4 regions of the Bacillus cereus group sp. RP37 genome follow, and region 3 is predicted to be linked to each of the others. Evidence: predicted binding sites of a transcription regulator. Region 3 holds the regulator's gene; each other region holds the start of a gene.

Region 1 (3,220 bases), 4.6 Mb from region 3:
CATACTGAATTACTTTATCAAAGCTATCCAAATATGCATGTAAAGATTGTGTAATCATAAGATTAACAACTTTTTCTTTGGTATTAAAAATAATAATAGGTTTTTTAAGTGACCAAGTATACCCAACTTCCCACATTGTTCCGGAATCTTGATCATTATATATTGCAAAGGTAATATCACTATGTTGAATTGCATTTACATCAGTAACAAAGTTTTGAAATTGCCATTCATAAGATCCAAAGGGAAATTTACTCATATATTTTCGTGGAGAAAATACATTTAATCCTTTCTTAGATAAAATTATCTCTAATTTTTCTAATAGTGCAATTTGTTCAGGGTTGAAAAATGGCCCGGCTAAATATATATTCATTTATTTGCCCCCCTAATGGTTATAAAAATAATTATTTTTTATTCACTTATATGATTTGTATGTATGTAAACAAGTTTTAATAAGAGTTTTTGGTTTTGAGATAATAAAAGGTATAATTACAAAGTAATTATGCTGTGAAAGTTAAAAATTTTATAATGCTTCCAAAACAAAAATATTGTGTCTTTTATAACAACGAGGTCCATTTTTATGGTTCTGGGGATCGTATTAAATTTTAACTTGATGGCGAGGGGCTAACACCAGCAGATGTAGAAGACATTGTTCAAGACACGATACATAAAGCATTATTGTCTGTACCAAATATGAAAATTACTTATATAAAAACATGGTTATTTCAAGTTGCGATTAATAGACACCGTGATTTATCAAGAAGGCAAAAGCGTAGTGAAGAAATCCCGATTGAATCTGTTCAATTAATTGGATCAAAAGGATTAGATGAACCACTTTTGAGAAAAGAGCTTCAAGTAGAAATACAAAGCATGCTTGGAAAGATGAATCCAATATATAAATATATCCTTTTATTAAAGTATAATTATGAATTTTTATATAAGGAAATAGCAACCATATTAGAGATGAAAGAAGAAAATGTGAGTTGCGCTTGATATATTCAGAAAATCGCCGATATAATTTCAATCACCAAAGAAAACATAAGAAAAATCCTTTCACAATCTAAAGAAAACGCCTCCATTAAAATGGATTCCACACCTATTCCATCAACTTTACACTCTATGTGAAAAAGTTCACAAATAGGTCATAATTTGTGAAGTAATTCACAATAATACGTGCTACAATATGAGTGTAAAGAAGTTAAACAACATTAAATTAGTATTTTAATTAATTACTTAAACAATCATAAAAAATAGATGTGAACAATAGAGAGGGGAAATTAACATGAAAAAAGGTATCAATCGTGTAGTATTAGTAGGAACAGGAGCTGTAGGTTGTAGTTACGCTTACTCAATGATCAACCAAGGTGTAGCTGAAGAATTCGTATTAGTAGATGTTAATGAAGCAAAAGCAGAAGGGGAAGCGATGGACTTAAGCCATGCAGTACCATTCTCTCCATCACCAACAAAAGTTTGGAGCGGTAGCTATGCAGATTGTAAAGATGCAGATTTAGTAGTTATCACTGCTGGATTACCACAAAAGCCAGGTGAAACTCGTTTAGACTTAGTTGAGAAGAACACAAAAATCTTTAAACAAATCGTTCGCGGTATTATGGATAGCGGATTCGATGGAATCTTCTTAATTGCAACTAACCCAGTTGACATTTTAACTTACGTAACTTGGAAAGAATCTGGTCTACCAAAAGAGCGTGTAATCGGTTCTGGTACAACTTTAGACTCTGCTCGTTTCCGTTACATGTTAGGTGACTACTTAGATGTAGATCCACGTAACGTACATGCTTACATCGTTGGTGAACACGGTGACACTGAACTTCCAGTATGGAGCCACGCTACTATCGGTGTACAAAAACTAGAAACAATCTTAGCTAACAACGAACAGTACAAACAAGAAGACTTAGACAAAATCTTCGAAAACGTACGTGATGCAGCTTACCATATCATCGAGCGTAAAGGTGCAACTTACTACGGAATCGGTATGTCACTACTTCGTGTAACTAAAGCAATCTTAAGCAACGAGAACAGCGTATTAACTGTATCTGCATACCTTGAAGGACAATACGGTGAGAAAGATGCTTTCGTAGGTGTTCCAGCTGTTATTAACCGCGAAGGTGTACGTGAAATCGTAGAACTTGAGCTAAATGAAGATGAAAAAGCGAAATTCGCTCATTCTGTAAAAGTATTAAAAGAAACAATGGCACCAGTACTATAATAATTGATAAATCATTCAGAGGCGGGACACTGCTTCCTACCTCTGAATTCATATAATTTAATATAAATTCCTTTTCCGGTTTCCTTGTATATCCCCAATATACCCCTTTTGCTGGATAAGGATCGTTTATAGAAAAGAGCACTCTACTTTACGTAGAGTGCTCTTTATTATTATTTTTTAGGCGTTAATCCCAATTTCTTTAAGATATCTGCCAGTGTACCGCTTTTTGATTTTTCCGCAGGTGTTTGTGATTTAGATGCATCCGGACCCTTTTTCAAGAAGTTCTTTTCAACAAAGCGAATATCTTTTTCGTCGACAATACCATCTTTGTTAAGGTCTCCGTCTTTTACAGATACTCCTTTTTTACCATAGTTGCTAGCGATAATTTCAGCATCTTTTATATCAATTACTTTATCACCGTTTACATCACCGGCAAGGTTTTCATCAAGGCGTGCATAATAATATTGACCAAGCAGCTTACCATCTTTTTCAGTACCTAATTTCGTTGTTAGACGGCTTGTTAAATGTCCTGGAACTTCTACATATAAGTTATAGTCGCGTTTATTAACTGGAAATCCATTCAGCTTGAAGTATCCATATTTATCTAGTGATCCTTCAAACTTATGACGGTAGGAATCTGTTGCATATACTTTTACGCCAAGCTTTGTATAATCGAATTTTTCATCTAAATATCCACGTTCATTTAAGAATGCACCAGGTTTAATATTTCCTTCTACTAGTGAGTTTAAGGACATAACTGAGAATGTTTGATCTTGAAGTACACGCATTCTGTTTGGTTCTGGTTCACCTTGTTTCCAGTAAGCGAACACTGATAAATCTAATTGAGCATTTGCTTCATAAAACTCATCGTTTTCGACTTTGAACGTTACATCAATGAATGGGAAATCACCATCTAATCCAGCGAAGTTTTTGTCATCGATAGCTCCGCCTACTGTAACAGAACCTGCTTCTAGTTTCGGTTCATTTACTTTTGCT
Region 2 (3,220 bases), 3.1 Mb from region 3:
TTTTTGTTTTGGGGCGCTATAGGCTAACTCTTCTTCTTAATAAGACAGATCATCCTTTTGTTACGATAACATCATTTCCATATCTTCTGCTGCAGTTGTAATCAATTTCAAACCGAATGTTTCTTGTAATACATCAAGCACGCCAGGTGAAATAAATTCAGGCGCCTTTGGACCGATGCGAATATCTTGAATGCCAAGACTAAATAGTCCAAGTAAAATCGCAACCGCTTTTTGTTCAAACCATGATAGGACAATACTAACTGGTAGTTCGTTCACTTCACATTGGAAAGCATCTGCTAAAGCGGCTGCTATTTTCACTGTTGAAATTGAATTATTGCATTGCCCTAAGTCAATGTAACGCGGAATATCTGTACCAGGTACAACACCGTAATCCACATCATTAAAACGGAATTTCCCGCAAGAAGTTGTTAAAATAACTGTTTCTGGCGGAAGCGACGTTGCTAATTCACGATAATATTCTCCGCCTTTTCCCGGAGCATCACAACCTGCGATGACAAAGAAACGCTTAATCTTTCCTTCTTTTACTGCATTAATAATTTCCGGAGCTAATGATAATACTGTATTATGATGAAACCCTGTTACTAACTGCTCATCCGACTCCATATGTACTTCTGGAAGTTCAAGCGCTTTTTGAATCAATGGTGCAAAATCATCATTTTCAATTTTTTGTACACCCTCTAAACCGGCAATATCATATGAAAAGAATCGATCAGAGTATGACCCTTTAATTGGCATAACACAGTTCGTTGTTGCTAATATAGCACCTGTAAATTTTTCGAAAAGACGTCGTTGATCATACCATGCCTTACCGATGTTTCCTTTTAAATGTTTATATTTTTTCAGCTGCGGATAACCGTGTGCTGGTAACATTTCAGAATGCGTATAAATATTAATTTCTTTTCCTTCTGTTTGCTTTAATAACTCTTCTAACGCAAATAAATTATGACCAGTAACTACAATTGCTTTACCTTCTACATGGTTTTGTGTAATTTGAACGGGCTCTGGAACACCAAAGTGATTCGTATGCGCCTCATCTAACAACTCCATTACTCGTAAAGCCGATTTCCCTACTTTCATAGCCATATCAATATGTTCTTGTTCATTAAAGTTGGAATTTGTTAATGTCATATACAGTGCTTCTTGCGTCGTAGCATCTACAAATGCATCCGTATACCCTAGCTGAGCAGCATGCGTACGATAAGCTGCAATTCCTTTTAGCCCAAACACAATCGTATCTTGTAAACTTGCTATTGTTTCATTTTTACCGCAAACACCTATTACTTTACATCCGCCTGTTGGCGTTTGTTCACATTGATAACAAAACATGATCATCCCACCCTCTCCCAATCATTCCTTACAAATCAAGCATAATACCCATTAGGAAAAAAGGATGTGATATCAATCACAATAATATATAAAAATTTGTGACAGTTCATATTGTTGACATAATATTTTTATTGACTCTAAAAACATTACTGAAAAATGCACATCTTTGTTGGTACTTTCAAATAGCTAGTTAATAGATTTAGAGAACTATTAACTAGCTATTTTTGATTAAAGATTCTATGGGAAAGTTCTTTATTTACAATACATTTACATTATCTTAACATTGTTTACATTATTTATATGATATATTTATATAGAAAATACTTAAGAAATTTCATTTACATTGTTATCTTTATAATCTCTGATCTGATTGATAAGAGATTATGTTATATTTTCATACCAGGGGTGAATGAGGATGACTGAAACTTTAAAAACACTTATAATGCTCGATGTTACTTACGTTGTTATAGCAATTATGACGGTACTGGTATTTGTATACTTGGAATTAAAATCTCAGTAACGTATGCAGGCATAATTGATAGCTTCGCATTTAAATATAGCTAGAAGAAAGCGAGGAGAAAATTGTTTCTCCTCGCTTTTATATTCCCATAATTTCTTATTTCAACAAATCCAATGTATGTAAAAGTAACCCTCTGTCCCTTACTTCTCCATGACCAGGCACTACTGCATTTATGTTCCCATATCGCTTCAGCACATTTTCAATCGATGTAGACCATTCATTTACATAGGCATCAGCGACATTCCCTAAATTTTTAGCTTCCGCAGATTTCACTAAACAACCTCCAGCTAAAATGTTATATTGCGGTAACCATACAACGATATTATCTTCTGTATGTCCTTTCCCTGGATAAAACGTTTCTACTTTCATATTTCCAAACTTCAAATTCGTAATAGTTTGTAAATCTCCAAGTGGTTCTTCATATCCATTTTTCTTTGCTAGTTCCGCAGTCAATGCTGTACTATGCGCTTTAATGCCTCTTTCTTTCAACGTTTTTATTCCGCCAATTCGATCAGCGTGCGCATGTGTAATAATAACATCCGTTACGCGCTTCTTAAATTTCTTTTCTACCATCTCTATTAATTCCTTCGTTAACTTATCATCCCAAGAAGAATCGACAAGTACTAACCCTTTAGAAGTAGTAAGAACTAGACCGTTCGAAGGAACTGCTTCCCCGTTAAAATAACCTAACTCCGTATGAGCCCATACATTTTTGTTTAACTGAGAAATTGAAATGGTTCCTGTCTCATTTTTTATTACGTTTTGCTCTAGCTTTTGTTCCGCTTTCACAGAAGAAATTACACTAACAAATTGAGTTGTTCCTAGTAAACTAACACATACCCCTAATTTTAATAATGTATTCTTTTTCATTTTCTCCACCCTTTCTTTCAAACGAAATAGTTATTACCTATATTAGACAATTCATCTCAAATGTTTGTTCCATCTTTTTTTTACATATTTTTCATACCATTAATAAAAAGCGCACAAAATTTTGTGCGCTTTAATTTTGTTAAACGTTAATATTCATACTATAATTTATTTACAGTCCTTTAACGGAGGTGTTTTCAATGACTCTCTTCGCTTCCCCATCATTATTCATACTAGCAATCATTTCATTTGCACTAGCCTATTTCATCGGAGTTAAACAATACACTTGGCTCTTATCAGGATTCAATGAACGCCGTGTGCCAGATAAAGGTAAGTTATCAAAAATAGTTGGTCTTTATAATTTAACTGCTGGTATTATCGCCACAATTGGTAGTGTCTTCACTACTCCTAATGTCAAAATCTTATTTCCTATCATTATAATTGGCCACGTTATAATCGCTGCTTATGTAAATACACGTATGGTAC
Region 3 (3,220 bases):
ACGTTTCATTTCTTGCTCGTATAGCGCTGATTTTAAATCTAAATATTTACTGTAGTTACCAACAAATCGTCTGCTCTCTTTATTCGAAATTTCATATACTTGTGTAACGAGTTTATCTAAGAAATAACGGTCATGGGAAACGATTAGTATTGCGCCAGGATAGCCTTGTAAATATTGTTCAAGCCATGTTAATGTTTCGATATCTAAATGGTTTGTAGGCTCGTCCAAAATAAGTAAGTCCGGTTTCGTTAATAATAATTTACCGAGAGCCAATCGTGTTTTTTGTCCACCGCTTAATGTAGAAATCGTCGTCTGATGCGTTTCAACTGGGAAGCCAAGCCCGCTTAAAATCGAACGAATATCTGCTTCGTACTGATAGCCACCTTGATCTTTATAATCTAATTGTAATTGATCGTAATCAGCTAATAATCTTTCATATATAGCCTCGTTTGAAAAGTTTTCTTCTTTTCCCATCTCTTGCTCTAGCCTTCGAAGTTTTGTCTCCATTTGCTGCAAGTGTGTAAAGACAGTTAACATTTCATCCCAAATTGTTAAAGATGTTTCTAACCCGGTATTTTGAGCTAAATATCCGATGGAGACATCTTTCGGTTTTATAATTTCGCCACCATCATGGGATAGCTCACCAGCTATTATTTTTAATAATGTAGATTTTCCGGCTCCATTTCGTCCGACTAATGCGATACGATCTTTCGTTTGAACTTCCAATTTTATGTTTGCAAGAATCGTTTCTGCACCGTATAATTTCGAAAGCGCGTTTACTTGTAATAAAATCAATGTTTTCACCTCAAATAATTTCTTAACTTTGCCATGTTTATATTTCTCAATCATACTAAAAATAGTGTATAGTTTAAAATAAAGAGAGAATACTTCTTTTCTTTATTATACAGGGAAATTCATGAGTGCTAAACTTCTGTATTTGATTCAAGCATATGAATAAAGATAGGAAGAGAGGAGAGGTTATATGGATCAGCACAAAATTCCACAGGCCACTGCCAAACGATTGCCTCTATACTATCGATTTATCCAAAACTTATCTCTTTCTGGTAAGCAACGTGTTTCATCAGCTGAATTGAGCGAAGCGGTAAAGGTTGATTCCGCAACGATTCGAAGAGATTTTTCATATTTTGGAGCGTTAGGGAAAAAGGGTTATGGATATAACGTAAATTATTTATTATCATTTTTCCGTGAAACACTCGACCAAGATGATATAACACGTGTAGCACTTATTGGAGTAGGTAATTTAGGGACCGCTTTCTTACATTATAATTTCACGAAAAACAATAATACAAAAATTGAAATGGCGTTTGACGTTAGTGAAGAGAAAGTCGGAACAGAAATCGGGGGCATTCCTGTATATCATTTAGATGAATTAGAAGAACGTTTATCAACTGATATACAAGTGGCAATATTAACAGTACCCGCTACAGTAGCACAATCTGTAGCAGATAGATTAGCGGAAACGAACGTGCATGGTATTTTAAATTTCACACCAGCGCGCTTAAATGTGTCAGACAATATAAGAATTCATCATATTGATTTAGCAGTAGAATTACAAACACTTGTTTACTTTTTGAAGAATTATCCACAATAAAACGCAGAGGAAGCGACCTCTGCGTTTTATTATTATTTTTTCTTTGTGAATTTAACTAAGATAAGGCGAAGTGCCAAATTAAAATCAATTGTTGCCATAACTGCAAATAGTATTGTCCACATATTCCAGATTGTATCTGTTACGTTCGTAATGGCGAAGCGTGTAAAGATACATCCAAGAAGGAAGTACAATGCAGCCATGAATAATGGCGAGTTTCTCATACTAAAAATCCTCCGATAAAGCCTTGCATTTTTTCAGCTTCTTTAATCATTTCTTGAATTTGTTCATTACTCACTAAAACTTGAGCAATTGCAACTAATGTATTCATTGCAACATGGGCTGCAATTGGAACGATAATGCGCTTCGTTTTTACATATAAAAAGGCGAATACGAGCCCCATAGCAGTGTATACCAATAAGTGAGTAAAATCAAAATGAATTGCTGCGAATACGAGAGAACTAATGATAGCAGCAATAAAGAAATTAAACTTCTTATACAGTGTACCAAATAAAATTTTTCTAAATACGATTTCTTCCAAAATAGGTCCTATTATAGATATAACGATAAGGAACCAAGGTGTCGTTCTTGCGATATCCATAAGTCTCGCTGTATTTTCAGATCCAGGTTTAATACCTAATACATACATTTCGATCATACCGGCAATACTTTGCGAGAAAAATGCTAAGAAGAATCCGATAAAAATCCAACCAATCGTAGCTGGAACAGTAGAGCGCTTTGTATCTAAATGTCTGTCGCGAATATCAGCTTTAAGTAACCAAAGTACGATACATAATGCAATAAAGAAGCTAATGATTGCCCAGTGTCCAGTTATGAGTTGAAATTTCTCTTCTCTAGTAAATCCCCTGTTATCATAAAGTCCAGTTTTCAGCAGAAGTGGTAATCCAGCAATGGATGATAACTGCATTAAAATGTATGTAACGATAACCCACCAATATTGTTTTTTCAAATGGTTTAACCATCCTTTCTAACTCTAGTGTATGAGATAAGGTAGGATAACATGTAAGTATGCTACCTACGATATAAACCTCACTTAAATTATGTTTTTTTCGTAAATCCTTATTTGAAATGATAATAGAAGACAGGAGAAAGTTGTGTGTATAGCGAAAACAACTTAGGGTGTCCTTTCATATTGTAACATACGAGTAGTGGAAACAACGATTCATATAGTAAAGGTAGAAGAAGAGGGACTCTATATAGAAAAGTGTATAGCTTAATTTGCGAAAAAATTATGATTTTTTTACTTGCAAAAGAAATTGAGATTATTTATTATTATAAGTGTGTTAGCACTCGGGTGAGTTGAGTGCTAATAAATAAAATTTACATAACAAAATGAGGAGGTTATTGTTCATGCTAAAGCCATTAGGTGATCGCGTTGTAATTGAGCTTGTTCAAGCAGAAGAAAAAACAGCAAGTGGTATTGTATTACCAGACACTGCAAAAGAAAAACCACAAGAGGGTAAAGTTATTGCAGTAGGTACTGGTCGAGTGCTTGAAAATGGTGAGCGTGTTGCTTTAGAGGTAGCAGCAGGTGATCTTATCATCTTCTCAAAATATGCAGGTACTGAAGTGAAATACGAAGGTACAGAC
Region 4 (3,220 bases), 1.8 Mb from region 3:
CTGGGTCAATACTCCAATTAATGATTTCAATATGTTTCACCTCCACTTTTCCTTTGACAAGAAGATGTGGAATTAGGTGAAACATCCCGAATTTTCTACCCTTTTCATATTCCTCTCTGTAATATTCTTTTGTACAGATATTTAAATGCTTTAATTCTCTATATTCATTAAAGTTGATGAGTTCTATTTCACATTCTTTTAATTCTCTAATTGGTCCACCCCAATTCTGCTTTGAGTACTTGTATATTGCCATACACTCACCATTCAGTGCGCTAATAGGAATTTTATAAAACAGTTTATTTGTATGAATGTTTACTCCTATTTCCAGTAGTACTTTATAAATCTCATAAGGATGCATTGGTAAAAAATGCACGACATCATTCCATAAACATTCAAGTTTTGGTATTTTACGTGTTAATAAGTTCTCTCTTTGAGGATGATCTTTATATTTTTGTATATACTCACCATATAAATTTGGATATAACCTTTTCAATTCATTTAATGGGATTAAATATTCTCCTTTTAATTCTTTTGGTACCATATGATAAACATATTCCATAAAAACCTCCTATAAAATATAAAATTCATACAAAAAAATCTTAGATTAATAGAAAATATATTTATAAACCATCTATATCATAATAATGCATTGTGGATAATTTTCGACTCAAAAAATCCTTCGCCATCAGTTCTATAATGTCCTCTGATAAATAACACTACTATTATTCTCAAAACTGACACATTATAAGTGATTTCAATCACCACATTGTTTTTCATCTATCTCTATTCTTAACTTAGATATTAAATTTAAACTTTATGGAGGCATTCATATGAAACATACATTTACTGAAACTTCAATTGTTGGTGAGATTGTTACACAATTTCCGAAAGCTAGTGATTTTTTCAAGTCATATAGAATAGATTTTTGTTGTGGTGGTGATAAGCCACTTATTGATGCAATTCATGAAAGAAATTTATCGGCTTCCGAAGTAATTACAGAGTTAAATACGCTTTATCATAATACGAAACAATTAAATGAATCTGAAATTGATTGGAAAAGTGCTTCTTATCGTGAATTGATTGATTATGTAATTAATAAGCATCATCGTTATTTAAATGAAGAGTTACCACAGTTAAGTCCATATGTGACGAAAGTATTACGCGTTCATGGAGCAAATCATCCTCATTTAGCTCAAATTCATAAGCTGTTTCATGAACTTAAAATGGAATTAGAACAGCATTTAATTAAAGAAGAAACAGAAGATTTTCCATTAATTTTAGAATTTGAACACAATCCAACTGATGAAAACTATGCAAAGTTACGTAAAGTAGTAGATGAACTAGAAAATGAGCACAATCATGCCGGAAATATTATAAAAGAACTTCGTAAAGTGACAAATGACTTTACTCCTCCAGAGGGCGCTTGCGGCACTTATCGACTTGTTTACCAGCGTCTTGAAGCTCTAGAGTCCGATTTATTTGAGCATATTCATTTAGAAAATAATATTTTATTTCCACGTGCCATTACAAAAGCATAAATAAAAGCAGGACATGAGCATTTCTACTCATGTCCTGCTTTTTCATTACGTGAATAACATCCACACTTCTCCCCTTCACATTAACCCGAATTTTAACAATTTGTGAATCATTATAAAAATGTGATAAATATCACATCTCCCCCTTTTTTGATTTTCTATAATAGAAATATAATCCTTTGTTCAACATTTCACATAAAAGGGGAAATGAAAATGAAAAAACGTTTAGTTATGGTCGGAAATGGTATGGCTGGCATACGCTGTATGGAAGAAATATTAAAACATGATAGTGATTCATATGAGATTACTATTTTTGGAGATGAACCACATCCAAACTACAACCGTATTATGCTCTCTCATGTTTTACAAGGCAAAACAAATATGCAAGATATCATTATGAATGAATATAGTTGGTACGATGAAAACGAAATAACTTTGTATATAAACGAAAGAGTTCAAAGTATTAACCGAGAAGAAAAAATTATTACTACAGAAAAAAATCATACTCTTACATACGACAAGCTCATTATCGCAACAGGTTCTAGTGCTTTTATTTTACCTGTTGAAGGTTCCACACTTCCTGGTGTAACAGGATTTCGAACTATTGAAGATACACAATTTATGATAGATACCGCTAAAGAAAAGAAAAAGGCCGTTGTCATTGGTGGCGGGTTACTCGGTTTAGAAGCCGCAAGAGGTCTAATTGACTTAGGAATGGACGTACATGTTGTTCATTTAATGCCTAGCCTAATGGAGCAACAACTAGATACGAAAGCAGCTTCTCTATTGCGTGAAGATTTAGAAGCACAAGGCATGAAGTTTCTAATGGAAAAGAAAACTGTAAAAATTCTTGGTACAGATCGTGTTGAGGGCATTCAATTTGAAGATGGTGAAGTTGTAGATTGTGATTTAATCGTAATGGCTGTCGGAATACGCCCGAATACGCAAATAGCAAAAGATGCTGGTTTACTTGTAAATCGCGGCATTGTAGTCAATGACTATATGCTAACAAATGATGACTCCATTTATGCAGTTGGCGAATGTGCGGAACATGATGGTATCGCATATGGACTTGTTGCTCCTCTTTATGAACAAGGCGCAATATTAGCGAAACATATAACGAAAATACAAACTGATGGATATACGGGCAGTATCGTCGGTACGCAATTAAAAGTTGCAGGTTGTGATTTATTCTCTGCTGGACAAATTTATGAAGATGATCAAACAAAAGCAATATCAATCTTTGATGAATGTAAACGTTCCTATAAGAAAGTATTAATTCGCGACAATAAAGTCGTCGGTATCGTTTTATATGGTGACACAGCTGATGGTACACGCCTCTTTAGCATGTTAAAGAAAGAAGAAGATATACAAGAATATACAACCGCTTCCCTTCTTCACAAAGCTGGTGAAGAAAGTGAACTTGACGTTGCTACAATGAGTGCGGATGACACGATTTGTGGATGTAATGGTGTTACGAAAGGTACAATCGTTCATGCCATTTTAGAGCAAGAGTTAACTACTTTTGAAGAAGTTAAAGGCTGCACGAAAGCCGCAGGATCTTGTGGTAAATGTCGTCCGCTTGTGGAACAAGTTTTATCTCATACACTCGGAGATGCTTTTGATGCTTCTGCGCAGTCTGCTGGTATGTGCGGATGTACAACTTTATCACGTGATGAAGTCGT

The links. Region 3 encodes Rex, which represses fermentation and respiration genes when NADH is low (regulators of the CRP and FNR family bind a similar motif). Its sites were predicted from a motif close to TTGTGAAATATTTCACAA; they were not measured.
Region 1: a site for Rex is predicted at 1,147-1,164, ahead of QCI44_RS03000 (L-lactate dehydrogenase). Genes of this name have one in related genera too.
Region 2: a site for Rex is predicted at 1,412-1,429, ahead of hcp (hydroxylamine reductase). Genes of this name have one in related genera too.
Region 4: a site for Rex is predicted at 1,715-1,732, ahead of nirB (NADPH-nitrite reductase large subunit). Genes of this name have one in related genera too.

What each region holds. Positions count from the first base shown of each region.
Region 1 covers NZ_JARVHP010000001.1:570,220-573,439, forward strand. Annotated here, with positions in the region: gene QCI44_RS02990 (nucleoside 2-deoxyribosyltransferase) at 1-370, opposite strand, end outside; partial or broken gene QCI44_RS02995 (RNA polymerase sigma factor) at 640-990, shown strand; gene QCI44_RS03000 (L-lactate dehydrogenase) at 1,280-2,224, shown strand; gene QCI44_RS03005 (S8 family serine peptidase) at 2,395-3,220, opposite strand, start outside.
Region 2 covers NZ_JARVHP010000001.1:2,028,363-2,031,582, reverse strand. Annotated here, with positions in the region: gene hcp (hydroxylamine reductase) at 61-1,347, opposite strand; gene bla2 (BcII family subclass B1 metallo-beta-lactamase) at 1,964-2,737, opposite strand; gene QCI44_RS10675 (DUF3784 domain-containing protein) at 2,935-3,220, shown strand, end outside.
Region 3 covers NZ_JARVHP010000001.1:5,120,650-5,123,869, reverse strand. Annotated here, with positions in the region: gene QCI44_RS26830 (ABC-F family ATP-binding cassette domain-containing protein) at 1-795, opposite strand, end outside; gene QCI44_RS26825 (redox-sensing transcriptional repressor Rex) at 983-1,612, shown strand; gene QCI44_RS26820 (YdiK family protein) at 1,645-1,833, opposite strand; gene QCI44_RS26815 (CPBP family intramembrane glutamic endopeptidase) at 1,830-2,579, opposite strand; gene groES (co-chaperone GroES) at 2,981-3,220, shown strand, end outside.
Region 4 covers NZ_JARVHP010000001.1:3,302,122-3,305,341, forward strand. Annotated here, with positions in the region: gene QCI44_RS17485 (group-specific protein) at 1-559, opposite strand, end outside; gene ric (iron-sulfur cluster repair di-iron protein) at 831-1,538, shown strand; gene nirB (NADPH-nitrite reductase large subunit) at 1,749-3,220, shown strand, end outside.